DNA from 3 places in the Arthrobacter sp. 05T420 genome. Region 1 is predicted to be linked to each of the others. Evidence: predicted binding sites of a transcription regulator. Region 1 holds the regulator's gene; each other region holds the start of a gene.
What was found. The regulator LexA, encoded in region 1, represses DNA repair genes until DNA is damaged. The targets are predictions, from matches to a motif close to TCGAACANNTGTTCGA.
Positions count from the first base shown of each region.

Region 2: AC1DEM_RS15975 (LexA family protein) is a predicted target of LexA. The motif match lies at 2,375-2,390, and genes of this name have one in related genera.
Region 3: AC1DEM_RS13785 (LysM peptidoglycan-binding domain-containing protein) is a predicted target of LexA. The motif match lies at 1,887-1,902, and genes of this name have one in related genera.

Region 1 is NZ_JBFTLG010000006.1:50,615-55,992, forward strand. Features, by position in the region: gene AC1DEM_RS07555 (histidinol-phosphate transaminase) at 1-735, opposite strand, end outside; gene AC1DEM_RS07560 (LysM peptidoglycan-binding domain-containing protein) at 837-1,181, opposite strand; gene lexA (transcriptional repressor LexA) at 1,776-2,525, shown strand; gene AC1DEM_RS07570 (ATP-dependent DNA helicase) at 2,631-4,718, opposite strand; gene hflX (GTPase HflX) at 4,813-5,378, opposite strand, start outside.
Region 2 is NZ_JBFTLG010000016.1:66,722-72,099, forward strand. Features, by position in the region: gene AC1DEM_RS15960 (hypothetical protein) at 1-223, opposite strand, end outside; gene AC1DEM_RS15965 (hypothetical protein) at 230-568, opposite strand; gene AC1DEM_RS15970 (Y-family DNA polymerase) at 623-1,903, opposite strand; gene AC1DEM_RS15975 (LexA family protein) at 1,930-2,361, opposite strand; gene AC1DEM_RS15980 (Orn/Lys/Arg family decarboxylase) at 2,849-3,133, shown strand; gene AC1DEM_RS15985 (hypothetical protein) at 3,166-3,420, opposite strand; gene AC1DEM_RS15990 (FAD-binding oxidoreductase) at 4,128-5,378, shown strand, end outside.
Region 3 is NZ_JBFTLG010000013.1:87,600-92,977, reverse strand. Features, by position in the region: gene AC1DEM_RS13790 (Stk1 family PASTA domain-containing Ser/Thr kinase) at 1-245, opposite strand, end outside; gene AC1DEM_RS13785 (LysM peptidoglycan-binding domain-containing protein) at 349-1,761, opposite strand; gene AC1DEM_RS13780 (Rv2175c family DNA-binding protein) at 2,059-2,412, shown strand; gene AC1DEM_RS13775 (polyprenyl synthetase family protein) at 2,538-3,632, opposite strand; gene AC1DEM_RS13770 (hypothetical protein) at 3,629-4,156, opposite strand; gene dinB (DNA polymerase IV) at 4,272-5,378, shown strand, end outside.

The DNA.
Region 1 (5,378 bases):
GGCCGCGGCCATGTAGCCGAGCCGCGCGCCGGCGAGGGCGAAGGCCTTGCTCATGGTGCGCGAGACGATGAGCCGTTCCCGGCCGGGCAACAGGGTGAGGGCGCTGGGCGTGCCGTCGTGGGCGAACTCGTGGTAAGCCTCGTCCACGATCACGATGGTTTGACTGGCCTCGCCGGCGTCATAGACGGCCTCGACGACATCAAGCCCCAGCCCCGTGCCGGTGGGGTTGTTCGGGGAGCAGAGGAAAACGATGTTGGGCTGCAGCTCGCGGACCTGCCGGGCCGCCGATTCCGCGCTGAGCCCGTAGTCCGCCGCTCGGGCACCGACGATGTATTCGGTGTCCGTGCCGGAGGCCAGCAGCGGGTACATCGAATACGTGGGAGGAAACCCAAGGGCCGTCCGGCCGGGGCCGCCGAATGCCTGGAGGATCTGCTGAAGGACTTCGTTGGAACCGTTCGCGGCCCAGATATTCTCCGCGTCCAGGCCATGGCCAAGGTATTCGGCGAGGGCTTCGCGCAATTCGGTGAACTCGCGGTCCGGATACCGGTTCAGCCCTGCGGCGGCGGCGCTGACGGCCTCGGTGATTGCCGCGCGGACATCGGCCGGAACGCCATGGGTGTTCTCGTTGACGTTGAGCAGGATAGGGACGTCCAGCTGCGGTGCGCCATACGGACGCAGGCCACGCAGATTGGTTCGGAGGGGCAGTCGGTTGAGGCGCTCAAGCTGGTCAGTCACTCGACCAGTTTAAGTGGTAGCGGCACGGGCGCTGAAACTGTGACGCCTGCGACGGCAATTGGGGGAGGTTAGTTGGGGGCAGGTACTTGGCTTGCCAGACTCTATTTGGACGGGACGAACAGCTGCTGGCCCGGCAGCACACGCGCGGCGTCCAGGTTGTTCAGCTGCACGATATCGGCCACGACGTCGCGGGGATCCCGGTCCGGGGCCACGGACCCTGCAATGGCCCAGAGGGACTCCCCCGGCTGCACCGTGACGGTAATGGTCGGCGTCACCGAGAGCTGATCCGCGGAATCCGCCGCCTTCGCAGGCGCGTTGAGGAATCCACTGAATGACAGAATGAGCGCCGTCAGCAGGATCAGCGGGACGCCGAAGAAGACGAAGCGTCCGCGCCGGGTGAGCCGCAGCGGCGCTTGCTTCGGCCGGCCGGCGGAACCAGCGGCCATCGCCCCTCGCGGTGCAGGCGACGTCGGGGAAATGCGGGGGCCGGCGTTGAGCGGGTACACATTGCCGTGACGGACGCTTCCCCGGTCGGCACCTCCCTGGCCGACACCTCCGTGGCCGATGTTGCCCTGGTCGATGCTGCCGAAATCCGCCACCCCACTGGCACCTGCACTGCGGTGGTGATTCGTGACACCCTGAACGAACGTGCCTTGAAACGCGTTTGAAGCTGACATGAACTGAGCCCTCCTGGACCATACGGTGCCGCCCGGCGTACTCCACGTACTCGCCGCCAACCGGCCGAACCTTCGAACATAGAACCGAACACCAGATCCGAAGTGAAAACTCGAAACTCGAACACATATTCGAACTCTGCTTGTTCTGTTTTAGCACTTACTAACGAACGATGTCGAGACTCGCTAGAACAAATGTTTGAAAAAGCCTTGCGGCTGGCCTATTTTTGAGGGACAGGACAACCACTGATGAACTCCCTGCGGGACATCATCAGTAGTTGATCAGCAGGGTCTGACATTTCAGACCGGAAGTTCCCGGTGACAGCAGCCACGGCAGCCGGGTGGAACGGAAAGGCATTGGCGAACATGGCAGCACAAGCCACCGGCGGCAGGGCCACCTCACGGAGCCCGCAGCCCGCCCGGGCGCCCAAGAGCCTCACCCCCCGGCAAAAGAAAATCCTGGAGACCATCCAGCGGTCCGTCACGGACAAGGGCTACCCGCCGTCCATGCGCGAGATCGGCGACACCGTCGGATTGGCCAGCCTGTCGAGCGTGACCCATCAGCTCTCCCAGCTTGAAAAGCTCGGCTACCTGCGGCGCGATCCGAAGCGCCCGCGGGCTATGGAAGTGCTCATGCCGCTGACGTTGGACGAGGGAACCACCCCGATTTCGGGTGTCGAGAAGTCCAGTGGCCTGCGGGCCGTCGGCGGCCTGTCAGTGACTGAACTCGCCAGCGCCACGGACACTGCAATGGTGCCGCTTGTCGGACGCATCGCCGCCGGCGGGCCGATCCTCGCGGACCAGGTGGTGGAGGATGTCATGCCGCTGCCCCGACAGCTCGTGGGCCATGGCGAACTCTTCATGCTCAAGGTGGCGGGCGACTCGATGATCGATGCCGCCATCTGCGACGGCGACTGGGTGGTTGTCCGCCGCCAGGGTGATGCCGTGAACGGCGACATCGTTGCCGCACTGCTGGACGACGAAGCCACGGTCAAGACCTTCCGCCAGCGGGACGGCCACACCTGGCTGTTGCCGCAAAACACCCAGTACGAGCCAATCCTCGGTGACCACGCCGTCATCATGGGCAAGGTCGTCTCGGTACTCCGCTCCCTTTAGCCGTCCCTGTCGGGCCGCCCTGGCAGAGTCGCCAGCCCTCAGAGTCGCCGGCCCTCAGAGTCGCCGCGTCATCGAGGATGGTCGGCTCCTGGTTCAGCTTGGGACTCAGCCCTTCGCGGAGTCCTTCGCCAGGCGCTCCAAGGCCGCCATGGCTATCGACGAATCGGTGGTGGGCCAGAACGGCGGCAGCGCGGCGCGGAGGAATCCGCCGTAGCGCTCCGTGGATAGCCGCGAATCCAGCACCGCCACAACTCCCTTGTCCGACGTCGAGCGGATCAGCCGTCCGGCGCCCTGCGCGAGCCGAATGGCGGCGTGCGTGGCCGAGACGGACATGAAGCCGTTGCCGCCGGCCTGGGCGACGGCCCGCGAGCGTGCCGTCATCAGCGGATCGTCCGGCCGCGGGAACGGTATCCGGTCAATGACCACCAGCCGGCAGGACACTCCGGGAACGTCGACGCCCTGCCAGAGGGACATCGTGCCGAACAAACAGGTGTCCGGCTCGTCCGCAAACTGCCGCACGAGCGCCGTCATGGTCGACTCCCCCTGGCACAGGATGCTGAGGCCCAGTCGGGGCCGCATGGCCTCCGCGGCTTCCTCCGCTGCGCGCCGGGAGGAAAACAGGCACAAGGCACCGCCGCCGGAAGCGCGGATCAGCTTCTCGAGTTCGTCCAAGGCCTCGGGGGACGTTCCGCGGCCGGGCTTGGGCAGGTGCCGGGCGACGTAGAGGATGCCCTGCTTCGGATAGTCGAAGGGGGATCCGACGTCGACGCCGGTCCAGCTCGGGGCGCCGTTGCCAACGAGGCCAAGACCGCCGGCAGCAGGTTCGAAGGCAGCGCCGATAGCCAGCGTGGCTGAGGTCAGGATGACGGTGTGGTCCGCGAACAAACCCTCGCGCAGACGCCCCGCGACGCTCAACGGGGCAACATTGATCAAGGCCGGCGAGCTCTCGTCCGGCTGGGAGTAGCCCTGCGCCGGGTCGAAGCTGCTGTTGCGGGAGAACCACACCACTTCGCGGTTTTCGCGCGCGGCCAAGAGGCGCTCACAGAGTTCCAGGATGACCATCAGGCGTGACCGGGCCAGCTGGCGTCCGCCGTCGGCCGACACGGAGCTGTCCCCCTTCGAATCAGACAGGGCGGCGCGGCACGCGTCGCGGAGCTGGTCGATGCAGTCCAGTTGCTCGCTGTTCAGCCCGTTAGGCATCAACCCGCTCGGGACGCCGTCGATGGCCAGCTCCAGGTGGGCGGCGGCATTGTTCAGCGCGTCCACCGTGATGCCCGTGTGCTTCCGGGCCCCGGACGCGGCGGCGTGCACCATCGCCACCGAGAGCTGACCGGATACAGCACCCGTGACGCGGTCCTGCAGTTCGTGCGCTTCATCTACCACCACGACGTCGTACTCGGGCAGCACCGCCAGGCCTTCGAAGGCGCTGACGGCGAGCATGGCGTGGTTGGTGACCACGACGTCGGCGTCGGCGGCGTTCTGCCGGGCAAGCTCGCTGAAACATTCGGCCGCGAGCGGGCACTTCTGCGCGCCGAGGCACTCCATGGAGGTGACCGAGACCTGGCGCCAGGCCCGGTCCGTGACGCCGGGCATGAGCTCGTCGCGGTCCCCCGTTGCGGTCCCCTCGGCCCATTCGCGCAGGCGGACGACTTCCTTGCCCATTTGCGAGGACGGCCCGCCAAGTGCGGCGGCGAAATGCGGCACGCTGGTGTCCTCCCCGAGGGAAAACAGCTGTCCCTCGGAAGGTTCCTCGGACGGGAACCCGCCCTCGAGCTTGTGCCGGCACACGTAGTTGGACCGGCCCTTCACCAGGGCGATCTTGACCGGCCGTGCCAGCGCAGGCGTGATGGTCTTGAGCAGCCTGGGCAGGTCCCGGCCCACGATCTGGGTCTGCAGCGCCAGCGTTGCGGTCGAGACCAGGGTGGGCTTGTTGCTGGTCAGCGAATGGGCGATCAGCGGAATCAGGTACGCCAGGGATTTGCCGGTGCCGGTGCCGGCCTGGACCAGCAGGTGGTCGCCGCTGTCTATCGCGCGCACCACCTGCCGGGCCATTTCGTGCTGGCCATCGCGGCTCTGGCCGCCCATGCCAGACACGGCACGGTCGAGCAGTTCAACCACAAACTCCTCGCCGGCCGCGCCAGCAACTGAATCTGGGCCGCCGTCGGAGTCGGCCGATGCGTCCGCAGGCTCCATGTCCTCCGACGCGTCCGCAGGTCCGGCGGCGTCCAATTCAACGTCAGACGCTTTGGCGTCCGCGGGTTCGGCGTCGGCCTTGGTCACCGCAGCCTCAGTCATTGCTGATGAAGGGATCCAGTTCGGCGGCGAGTCCTTCACGCACCATCACCACGGCTCGGGTCCCGGTTTCCTCGTGGTCGAGGCTGAGGATCTCGGCGTCGGTCTCGTGGAGCTTGCTGAGCAGGTCCCCGCGGTTGTACGGGATCAGCAGTTCAAGCTTCACGCTGGGACGCGGAATGCCGTCGCTGATGGCCTTGAGCAGCTCCGGAATACCTTCACCGGTGCGGGCTGAGACCACCACGTGGCGCGGTTCGCGCTGCTTGAGCCGTTCCACCACAAACGGGTCGGCGGCGTCAGCCTTGTTCAGGACAATGATTTCCGGAACCTTGCGCGCGTCGACTTCGCTGAACACGGTCCGGACAGCGGCGATCTGGCCTTCCGGATCCGGGTGCGAGACGTCGACGACGTGCAGGATGAGGTCCGAGTCGGCCACCTCTTCGAGCGTGGAGCGGAATGCCTCCACGAGCTGGGTGGGCAGGGACCGGACAAATCCCACGGTGTCGGCCAGGGTGTACCCCAGACCGTCAGCGGTTTCGGCCTTGCGGACGGTGGGGTCCA
Region 2 (5,378 bases), on a different contig from region 1:
GTTCAACTACCGGCGGGCGGAGCTGCCCGCCGGGGAGGAACTGGAATCCGGGGCAGAAGGTGCCGTCGTCGATGAAGACGCGGACGAGTTGCTGCATTACCGGTTCCGGGTCCTCCATGAGCTCGGAGAGGCGGCGGTGGACCTGGTCCAGGGCCGGCAGCGTGAATTCTTTTCTGATCCCCTCCCATGTTTGACCGCTGATGGGTTGACGGTTCGCTGGCACTGGTGCCTAGTCGCTGTCACTGATGTGCTCGAGGAACCACACCGGAGAGGGCCGTTCACGGCGCAATGTAGATTCACGGCGCAGCGTAAAGGTCCGCAGCGCAGACGTCGAGCCGAGGCGGGCCTGCACGCGCCAGTGTTCGGTTCTGACCCGGCCGCCGCTGCCTGCGGCCGGAGCGCGCCGGGTGTCCCAGTCCGTGCCACTTCCGGACCAGCGCTGGGATTCCGTGCCGGGATCGACTACCCAGATACGCCCGTCGTGCCGGATGGCGAGGGGCTTGCCTTGCTGGTCGGTCCGGACCTGTAGGCCGTGGGTCTGGGCGGGGGCTTCGGGTGCAGGGGTCATGGCGGAAGTTCTTTCATGGAGCAGTTCAGTGCGGTGGTGCGGGCGTGTGGTGGGTTAGGCGGCTTTGACGAGGGGGAGTTCGTCCCAGTGGGTGGTGTAGCGGGGGGAGAGCATGTCCCGTTTCATGGTCCAGTCCGGTCCGCCCCGGATTCCGGCGTGGCCCAGGCCGATGGAGCCGCGGCCGTACCGGCGGGCCACGTCCTCCAGGAGGGTGCCGACGTGGCGTTCCTCGTGCGGGTTTTCGAACAGGGCCAGGGGTGCCTGGTTGCCGGTGGGACGGAGGTCGGTGACCATGATGCCGGCCCTGGCGTACCGAATGCCCCCGCGGATGTGGGGGAGAAGTGCGTGGGCAGCCCTGGTGAGCAGGACCGGGTCCGCGGTGGGCATCGGCAGCGGCACGCAGACCGAAGGGTAGGAGGTGTCTTTGGGGTTGAAGTGTGACGTGCCGGCGAACGCGGTCAGGACCTTGGCCTGCAGTGCGTGTTTGGCCAGCCGCGCCGAGGCCTGCTGGCCGTAGACGCTCATGACCTGCCGCATGCCGCCGACGGTGGTGATGGGGGTGGCGAAGGAGCGGGAGAAGATGAGCTGGTCGCGGCCGATCCGTTCCTCCTCCATCGGGATGCACGGGGTCCCCTGCAGTTCCAGGACGGTGCGCATCATGACCACGGAGAAGCGGTCCCGGATCATCACCGGATCGGCCCGGGACAGGTCAAGGATGGACTGGATGCCGAGGGCGTTGAGCCGTTTCGTCAGCCGGGTGGCGACACCCCAGATCTCGATCACGGACAGTCGACGCATCAGGGATTCCCTGTCGGCGGCGGCCACGGAGTCCCAGTGGCAGACCCCGTCGAAGGCCGGGTTGTTCTTGGCCCATTTGTTGGCCAGCTTCGCCAGGGTCTTGGTCCCGGCGATCCCGACGCAAACAGGTACCCCGACGTTGCGCCGCACGGCTGTTTTCATGCTCCGGCCCAGGGCCAGGAGTTCCTCCGGGGTGCCGTTGACGCCGAGGAAGGCCTCGTCGATGCTGTACACCTCCAGCCAGGCGGAGTACCGGCCCAGCAGTTCCATCACCCGGGCGCTGATGTCACCGTAGAGCTCGTAGTTGCTGGAGAGCGCAACGAGCCCCCATTCCTTGGCGCGCGGGGCGAGTTTGAACCACGGCTCGCCCAGAGGGATGCCGAGGGCCTTGGCTTCCGCGGACCGGGTGACGGCGCAGCCGTCGTTGTTGGACAGGACGACGACGGGCCGGCCCTCCAGGGACGGGTCGAACGCCCGCTCGGCCGAGGCGTAAAAGCAGTTCACATCCACGTGTGCGATCTGCGGCATCCGCCGCATCGTGGCCGGCTTAGACATGGCTGGCCTCACACATGGTGCAGGCACCGGGTCGCGACGCCCCAGATGACCAGATCCGAGACCGACGGGACCCGGATGTCCGGGTACGCTGGATTCTCCGCCTGCAGCACCACCCCGCTTCCCGTGACCCGCAGCCGCTTGATGGTCAGCTCCCCGTCCAGGACGGCGATGACAACGGACCCGTCTTTGGGTTCCAGGGCGCGGTTCACGATCAGTTCATCGCCGTCGCTGATGCCGGCGCCCTCCATCGAATCCCCGGACACCCGCACGACGTAGGTGCTGGTGATGTCCTTGATCAGGTGCTCATTGAGGTCAATCCGGCCATCAAAGTAGTCCTGCGCCGGGGACGGGTACCCCGCCGCGACGGGAACCGGAGAGATCAGCACGGATAACAACGACATGCCCGCATCTATCACGCGGGGACCGACAACAACGCCCACAACACACCTTTATTCGAATATATGTTCGATTCATTCAGTGTAGCCGGACGGACCGACAAAAGAACCGCTTTGCGGAGTTGCGGGGGATCCGGACTCCAGATCCCCTTCCCCTTCGGTAGCATCGCCAGCATGACCACGTGCTCTGTGCTGCGCTGTCCCGAGACTCCAACAGTCGTCTACAAGCTGATGCCCGGTTCCCGCCTGGAAGTGCCTGTCTGTGCCGGGCACAAGGCGGTTTTGGAGGGCGGTGCTCGTTGGATGGTCAATGGCGGCACCGGCTCGCCGTCTGACGAGGGTCCCGAAGGATCCGCGGGAATCAGCATCCTCATGGGAGGAGATTTGCCGGGTCACAACCGGCTGATCGGCTTCGGCGTTAGCCGGACTATAGGCGACGAGCCTGGGTTCACCGTGGAATTGGACGTTGATGCCGCGGACGGTCCGCAACGGGTCTCGTTCTGGACGACGGAGGATGTCGGTAGGCGACTTGGTGCTTTCCTTGCTGACCCAACGAAACCACCTGCGCCGCCAGGAGCATAACAGGGCAGTCTACGTCCCGTGCTTATCCTGGCCGTGGAGTTGGGTTAAGAACGCGGTAGGGCGCGCGGCCGCCGAGCAGATCACCCCCTACCCGCCTGGGATCCCCGTCGTCGTCCCTGGCGAAGGGATCAACACCGCCATCATCGACTACCTCGAATCCGGCCTGAAGGCCGGCATGGTGCTCCCCGACCCGGCCGACCCGTCCCTGCAAACCATCCGGGCCGTCAGGCGGTAAGCACAGGCGCCGCCAACTCTTCGTCGTGCCAGTTACGCCAGGTCGGGGGAACTGGCCACGATGTAATCCAACGCGGCGGGACCGGACATGGCAAGAGTGTTGTCCTCAGGCTTGATGCGGCGGCCTTCGAGGGCCGCCCAGAGGGCTTCGGCAGGCTCTGGCTGGCTCTGGTTTATCAGGCACCAGCTGGTGTACAGTCCGTACAGCTCTTCCTGGTCCAACCCGCCGTCTGTTTCCCGGTCATCGGTCAAGGCCTCTGCGAGGAACCGGTCAAAATGCGCGCTCATATCTGTTCCTTTGTACCTTTTGCATCTCCAGGATGCTCCGCCGCCGAAGCTTTGGCAGCGCGCCACGGCGCGCTGCCAAAGACGAATTTATGCCAGGGAGACAACCCTGTCCAGTTCAGCTCCGCCGATGCCACAGCGGCTAGCCCCCAGGCCATACGGGCGAGCGTTCAGAACATGTTGCGGTAGGGGGCCAGCTTGGGCGCTGACCGACGTTGATCGGATGTATCTGTCCAGGGTTGCAGCGCACCGGTTCTAAGAGCGTCTTGGTTTTGAGCCCTGCCAATGTGGAAAGAATGTGACGTCTCCCGCCATCTGGCGGCTAAATCACGGCTTTTCTTGCCAAGGGGAGGGGTGACCTGCGACGACGCGTGTGCGCACGGTCGGTCGTGCGGGCAGAAAGTACACCAGCGGGCGCTTTGTGACTCGCTGACGGGCCCCCGAACCGGCGGGCTGGAGGTCGGCCGGTTGGAGGCTGGTATCCCCGTCGACGATCCCGGATTCGAGGAACCTGGCATCCACGCTCCCGGCGAGGAGAAGTTGTTATCACTGGAGCCTCACGGGGGGATCGGGGCTTGCCTTGTCCAAGAGGTCTTGGAGCGGCCGGTCAGTTCTTGTCCCCCCGATGCGCGCGGTAGGAACACACGCGCAGCTTGCGTGACTGCATCGCTGCCGAAAAAGCCGTGTGAGCATAGGCTTTCTCCATGTCAATGATCGACCGAAGGAAAGTCCTCACGGGAGCGACCGTGGGACTCGTTGCGGCGGGGTTGGCTGCATGTGAGGGACCTCCTCGGGCACCTGTAACCAATGCAACGGCGCCGTCAACACTTCCCCCGACGACTTCCCCGCCCGCCGCCGGGCCAAACTGGAAGGGGCTCGGGTCTCGAGTGGCGGGCCGGCTCGAGCTTCCGGGAGCCGGAGCCTACGAGGAAGTGAAGCGGGTCGAGAACCCACGCTTCGACGCTGCCCGACCATTGGCCGTTCTCTCGGCCGCCACGTCCGACGACGTGTCCGCGGCTGTCCGTTTCGCCGCTGAGGAGGCGGTGCCACTAGTGACCCGAGCCGGGGGACACAGCTACTCGGGATACTCCTCCGGGGACGCAGGAGCGGCTGGGCTGGCGCCGTCGCTAGTTGTTGATGTGCGGGGATTGTCGGAAATCACGGTCCATATGGATGGCACGGTGACAGTTGGGGCGGGGGCCTCACTCATCGCGGTCTACGCGGCCCTGGGCCTGAAGGGCAGGGCCCTCGCCGGCGGGTCGTGTCCGACCGTCGGCGTAGCTGGCCTGACGTTGGGCGGGGGAGTGGGGGTCCTGACCAGGGCTTACGGGCTGACATCGGATGCGCTTGTGTCTGTCGAGCTTGTCACCTCTAGGGGCGACAAGGTCACGGCAAGTGCCCGCGAGAACACGGACCTCTTCTGGGCCTGCCGCGGAGGCGGCGGCCAGGTCGGCATACTGACATCCCTGACCTTCAGGACCGTACCCGCTCCCACCATCAGCACTGTATTCCTCGAATGGTCCTTCTCTGACGCCATACCGGTCATCCTTGCCTGGCAGAACTGGGCTCCGACGGCTGATCGACGGCTGTGGTCCACCCTCAAACTGCTCAGCGGCGCCCGCCACAAGGCCCCGACCATCCAACTGACAGCTACATGGATTGGGCCGGCATCGGGTCTCGGTGCGCAGCTAGCCCGCCTCCACGAGATTTCGGGTGTACGGCCGCTGGTCCAGAGTGCCAGGCCGGATAGGTCCTACCTCGATGTCATGTTCGGTTATGCCGGATGCAGCGGCATTCCCGCCGCGCAGTGCACCACCAATAAGGGCGGTTCGTTGCAACGGGAAGCGTTCAGCGCCACTTCCCACGTTCCATACGACCTGCTCGATTCGACCGGTGCGTCCCGGCTCGTCGATCGATGCGTGGTGGGCCACAATCTGCCGGGCGCCACCGAAACGGGTGTG
Region 3 (5,378 bases), on a different contig from region 1:
AGGACGCCCACCACATGGGGATGGGAAAGGCGCGCGGCGGCCTTGGCCTCGCGCCCCAGCCGGTCGAGGAACTGCGGGTCATCGGCCAGATGGGGATGCAGCACTTTCAGCGCGACATCGCGCTCAAGGCGCTGGTCAGTGGCGAGGTACACGGTGGACATCCCGCCGCGGGCAAGCCTGGATTGAACCTGGTAGCGGTTGTCCACCAGGTTCCCTACGAGAGCGTCCTGCACGTAATCTTGCACCTTACAATCGTAGTCGCTGGACAGAAACGGGCCCGAATCAACATGCGATCCGGGCCCGTAGCGTCAAGCTCCGTTGTAAAAGAGCTTGTGCTGGAGTCTGTATTTAGCCGAACAGGCGCTGGTTGGCCTTGATGGCGGCGACGTACCCCTTGGTGTCCTCGAACATGCCATTCTGGCTCACCGAGTACTGACCCTGGTAGTAGCCGGCGATCGCATTCTCCAGATCAGGGCTCGTGCGGACCAGTTGGCGGATGATCGCGACGCCTGCCGTGGCGTTGTCGTACGGATCCAGGAGGTTCAGCTTGCGGCCCACGAGATCGGAGGCCCACTGGCCCGAAGACGGGATGACCTGCATGGTGCCGATCGCATTGGCCGGTGACACCGCACGCTGGTCGAAGCCCGACTCCTGGTAGGCAAAGGCCAGGGCGAGGCTGGCGTCCACGCCCATGCGCCGTGCCGTGTCCGCCACGATGGACTTCATCTGCGTACGGCTGGGCACCGGCGAGGCGTTGAGCAGCGCCTTGTTCTGGTTGGCCGAGCTGACCACGGCGGCCGGGTAGCTGAAGCCGAGGAACGTGCTGGGCACGAGAGGCGTGGTGGCAGCAGGCTTGCTCGAGGCCGGTGCGATCGTCGACGCGCCGGGGATGACGAGCTTCTGGCCCGGGTAGATGATGCTCGACATCGTCAGCCGGTTGGCCGACAGGACGTCCGAGAGCCTGACGCCGTTGCGGGCCGCGATGCCGGAAAGGGTGTCGCCCGCCTTGATGGTGTACGAGCCCGAGCTGGCCGGCGCGGGCGCCGACGACGCGGGCTTTGTCGCCGGCTTTGTCGCGGTGGTAGCCGGGGTGCTGGAACCGCCGCCGACCTTCACCTTCTGGCCGGGATAGATCACGGAGCTCATGCCGAGCCCGTTCCACTTGAAGACCTCGGAAAGCCCGACGCCGTGGCGCGCGGCGATTCCGCCCAGCGTGTCGCCTGCTTTCACAACGTAGACGCGGCCGGCGCCTGAGGCGGAAGTAACAGAGGCAGACGCAACAGTGGCTGACGTTGACTTGGCCGGGGTGGCCGGCTTGGCTGCCGGGGCCGGCGTCGATCCCGTGAGCTTGATCTTCTGCCCCGGGTAGATGATGGTGTTCGCCTGCAGATTGTTCAACTTCAACACGGCGAAAGTATCCAGGCCATAGCGGCCAGCAACGGCGCTGATGGTGTCGCCGCGGGCGATCGTGTAGACAGCGGGAACCGCAGACTTCGCGGGCCGCATGGCGCTTGGCAGCGATGCCGGGACGGAGGCGGAGGGGATCAGTGCCGCCTTGAGGGAAATCGCCGCGTCCGTCTTTGCCTGGGCCCGCATGGCGGCCGCGAGGGTTGCCGGGACCGAACGCACACGCGGTTCGGCAGCGGCAGCCTGGGCAATCGCCAAGGAGGAAAGCATGACGGCGGGTAGCGCCGCCGTTGAAGCCGCTATAAGCGGCAGGCTGCGCCCCGGACGGAGCTGTGGCGAACGTGAGGTTGTCATTGGAAAGATCCTCTTCTCAGCGGCAACGCTGCGGTCAGGCCTGTAGAACTGGTGTTACCAGTGTGACAAAAGTTATTTCTGTTACAAATGTGATCTATGTGAATCTCTCATGAATTGGCAATTAGCACAAGAACTGTTTGACATTCTGCAAACCAGTCTCCGACGGAGTGTCGGCCAAATGGCGTCCTTGCGCGGACCCGGGCGGCATCCGGGCGCACGGGACCGGCCATGGCCGCGGCCGTCATTTCTGCGGCTGCCGACTAGGCGGGGGGGCACCCGCCGTGGCAATCTTTATCCGTGAGTAATGTAGAAAGCCTCGTGGGCGAATGGCTGCCCCTGCCCGATGTCGCACAGCTTCTGAACGTACCTATTACCAAGGTCCATGCACTCCTGGACGAACGTGCGCTGGCGGCCGTGAGAATCGGCGACCGGCGTATCCGCTCCGTGCCTGCAGCTTTCATCCAGGACGGGCACGCAGTGGAGAGCCTGAAGGGCACCATTGTTGTCCTCTCGGACGCCGGATACTCCGATGAGGAACTGATCAACTGGCTCTTCACCCCGGACGAGTCCCTCCGCGGCCGGCCGATCGACGCCCTTCGGGAAGGGCGCAAGACCGAAATCCGCCGCCGGGCGCAGTCACTGGCCTGGTAGGAGCACGCCGGCAGCCTAGTGAGCCGGCAACAGCATTAACAACGTGCCATGACGGGCCGTGTACAGCGCAAGCCGCTGTGCACGGCCCCACCGCTTTCCAGGCACCTTGGCCTGGCAGGGCCGGGCTAGGCGGCTCGGGAGACCGTGGCCTCTGCCAGCCTGCGGAGCGCGGTCTTGGGCAGCTCCTGAAGCGGCAGGAGGTCCAGGGCAGCGAAGGCCGCCTTGCCGAACTCCTCGATGAGTACTTCGGTAGCCTGGAGCGCACCGCAGTCCACGATGATCCGCCGGATCTCCTCGATGTCCGCGTCGCTGAGATCGGGACTGCCCAGTTTGGCGTCGATAAACTCTGATTCGGGCGCCGAGGCCTGGTCCAGGGCGAAAGCCACCAAGACCGTGCGCTTGCCCTCACGGAGATCGTCCCCGGCAGGTTTGCCCGTGGTGACGGGGTCGCCGAAAACGCCAAGGACATCGTCCCGCAGCTGGAATGCCTCACCGAGCGGCAGGGCGAAGGCGGAATAGCCGCGCAGCAGCTCATCACCGGCGCCGGCCAGGGCACCGCCCAGAGCGAGCGGGTGTTCGGTGGAGTACTTGGCCGACTTGAACCGGATGATGGACTGGGCCCGGCTGACTGCTCCGGCGCGGTCCCGCCTGGGCCCGGCGACCTCTTCCAGGATGTCCAGGTACTGCCCGGCCATCACTTCGGCCCGCATAAGGTTGAAGATCAGCCGTGCCGGGCTGCCGGAGGCGGCGCGGTGCCCGATTTCCGTGAACGATTCCTCACTGAAGGACAGGCAGAGATCCCCGGTCAGGATTGCTGCCGCGTGGCCGAACCGCTCGCTGTCCAGCGCCCAGCCCTGGGCCTCGTGCAGTTCGATGAACCGGCGGTGAACGCTCGGGCCGCCACGGCGGGTATCCGAGCGGTCAATAATGTCATCGTGAATCAGGGCCGCAGCCTGGAACAGCTCCAGGGCCGAGCCGGCCGTGACCACCTCGGCCGCGCCGGCCTCCCCGCCCGCGCCACGCCAGCCCCAGTAGCACATGAGCGCCCGCAGGCGCTTTCCGCCCGTGACCAGATTTGAGATCGAGCCCATGAGCGGATCGATGTCCTGGGAGATCGAGGACATGACGGCCTGGCGGCTGGTCAGGAACTCCGTAAGCTTGCCGGCGACGGCGGCCACGTAGTCCGTCTGCTCGAGCCTCAGCTGTTCCGCGAGACTCACTTGACGGACTCGGCAGCGACGTTCGCACCGATCGTGAACGTGGACACACCAGTTGTCTGCATGACGGAGATGTTCACGGTTTCGTTGTCCCCGCGCAGGAAGTCCTTGGAGGGCAGGGCGCCCACGGTTTCACCGGGTACGGGCTTGAAGCCCTGTGCCTGCAGGGCCTTGGTGTAATAGGCCAGGGCATCGGCAGCGGGGGCAGTGATACTGCCGACCAGTGCCACGGTTGCCGGCACGGTGGTCTTATCCAAGCTGCTGGACACCACTTTGGCTCCGGGCATGAGCGGCAGGAGCTTCTGCGGGAAGCCGGGAACCAGGGCGCCGACCGTCGCCGATGTGCCGGGCTCCGCGGACGGACTGGGGGGAGCCGTAGTGGAGGACTGCGCAGATGCGGCCGGGTTTGCCGCCGACGACGTCGCCAGGCTCTCGGAGCTGGCAGGCGTGCATGCGGCCAAGGCCAAGAGCGTGCCCGCCGCCGCGATGGCCACTGTGGCACGTTTGCGCTGTCCAAATACCTTCACAGAGACTTTCCTCCTGGTGTTGAAGCGGAATCAGCCTCCAGTTTAGTCAGTCCCCGGGCATAGGATTGAAGACGTGGGGCCGGACGCAGACAATCAGCAGCGAGTGCAGAGGAATATGCACCCTCCGGGGCCGTCGAATGCGCAGCCCCACATCCAGCCTTCCGGCCGCCTGAGCGGGGAATCCCTGCTGGACCTTCGGCGCAGCAGCATCATGCACGTGGACATGGACGCGTTCTTTGTCTCGGTGGAGCTGCGCAGCCGTCCCGAGCTGAAGGGAAAGCCTGTGATTGTGGGCTACCCGGCCGACCGGTCCGTGGTGCTCTCGGCGTCCTACGAGGCCCGGGCATTTGGCGTCAGGTCAGCGATGCCCATGGTGGTGGCGGCACGAATGTGCCCTTCGGCTGCCATCATCGAACCTCGCCACAAGCTCTACTACGAAGTCTCCGGCCAGATCATGGAGATCTTTGGTTCGATCACGGACCTCGTCGAGCCGCTCAGCGTGGACGAGGCCTTCCTGGACGTCGGAGGAGCCATCCGCAGGCTTGGTCCGCCCCGTGAGATTGGGGAACTGATCCGGGCCCGCGTCTTCCGGGAATTGGGCATCACGGCGTCGGTGGGCATTGCCGCGAGCAAGTTTGTGGCCAAGATCGCATCCACCCGGTGCAAGCCAGACGGGCTGCTGCTGATCAAGCCTGAGGAAACGCTCACGTACCTGCACAGCCTTCCTGTCAGCGCGCTCTGGGGCGTCGGCGGCAAGACCGTCGAAGTGCTGGCCCGCAGGGGCATCCGGACGGTAGCGGACGTCGCTGCGTCGCCGCTGCCCTCGCTGCGGAAGCTGCTGGGCGCCTCGGGGGAACACGTCTACCGGCTCTCCTGGGGCATCGATCCCCGGCCCGTGACGCCGGTCCGGCTGGAAAAGAGCATTGGAGCCGAAGAGACGTTTGCTACTGACACCGCAGATGAGGCCCTGTTGCACCGGGAGTTGCTGCGGCTTTCGCATAGGACGGCGGAGCGCCTCCGCGGCGCCGGCATGCACGCACGCACCGTGGCGCTCAAGCTGCGCTACGCGGACTTTTCGACCATTACCCGCAGCCGCACCGTCAGCACACCGATCGACAGCGCCCAACTCCTTTACGCCGTGGCCGTGCAACTCCTGGAATCCGTGGGCGAGAGGCCCATGACAGTCCGGTTGGTTGGCATCCGGGCCGAACAGTTGGAAGAG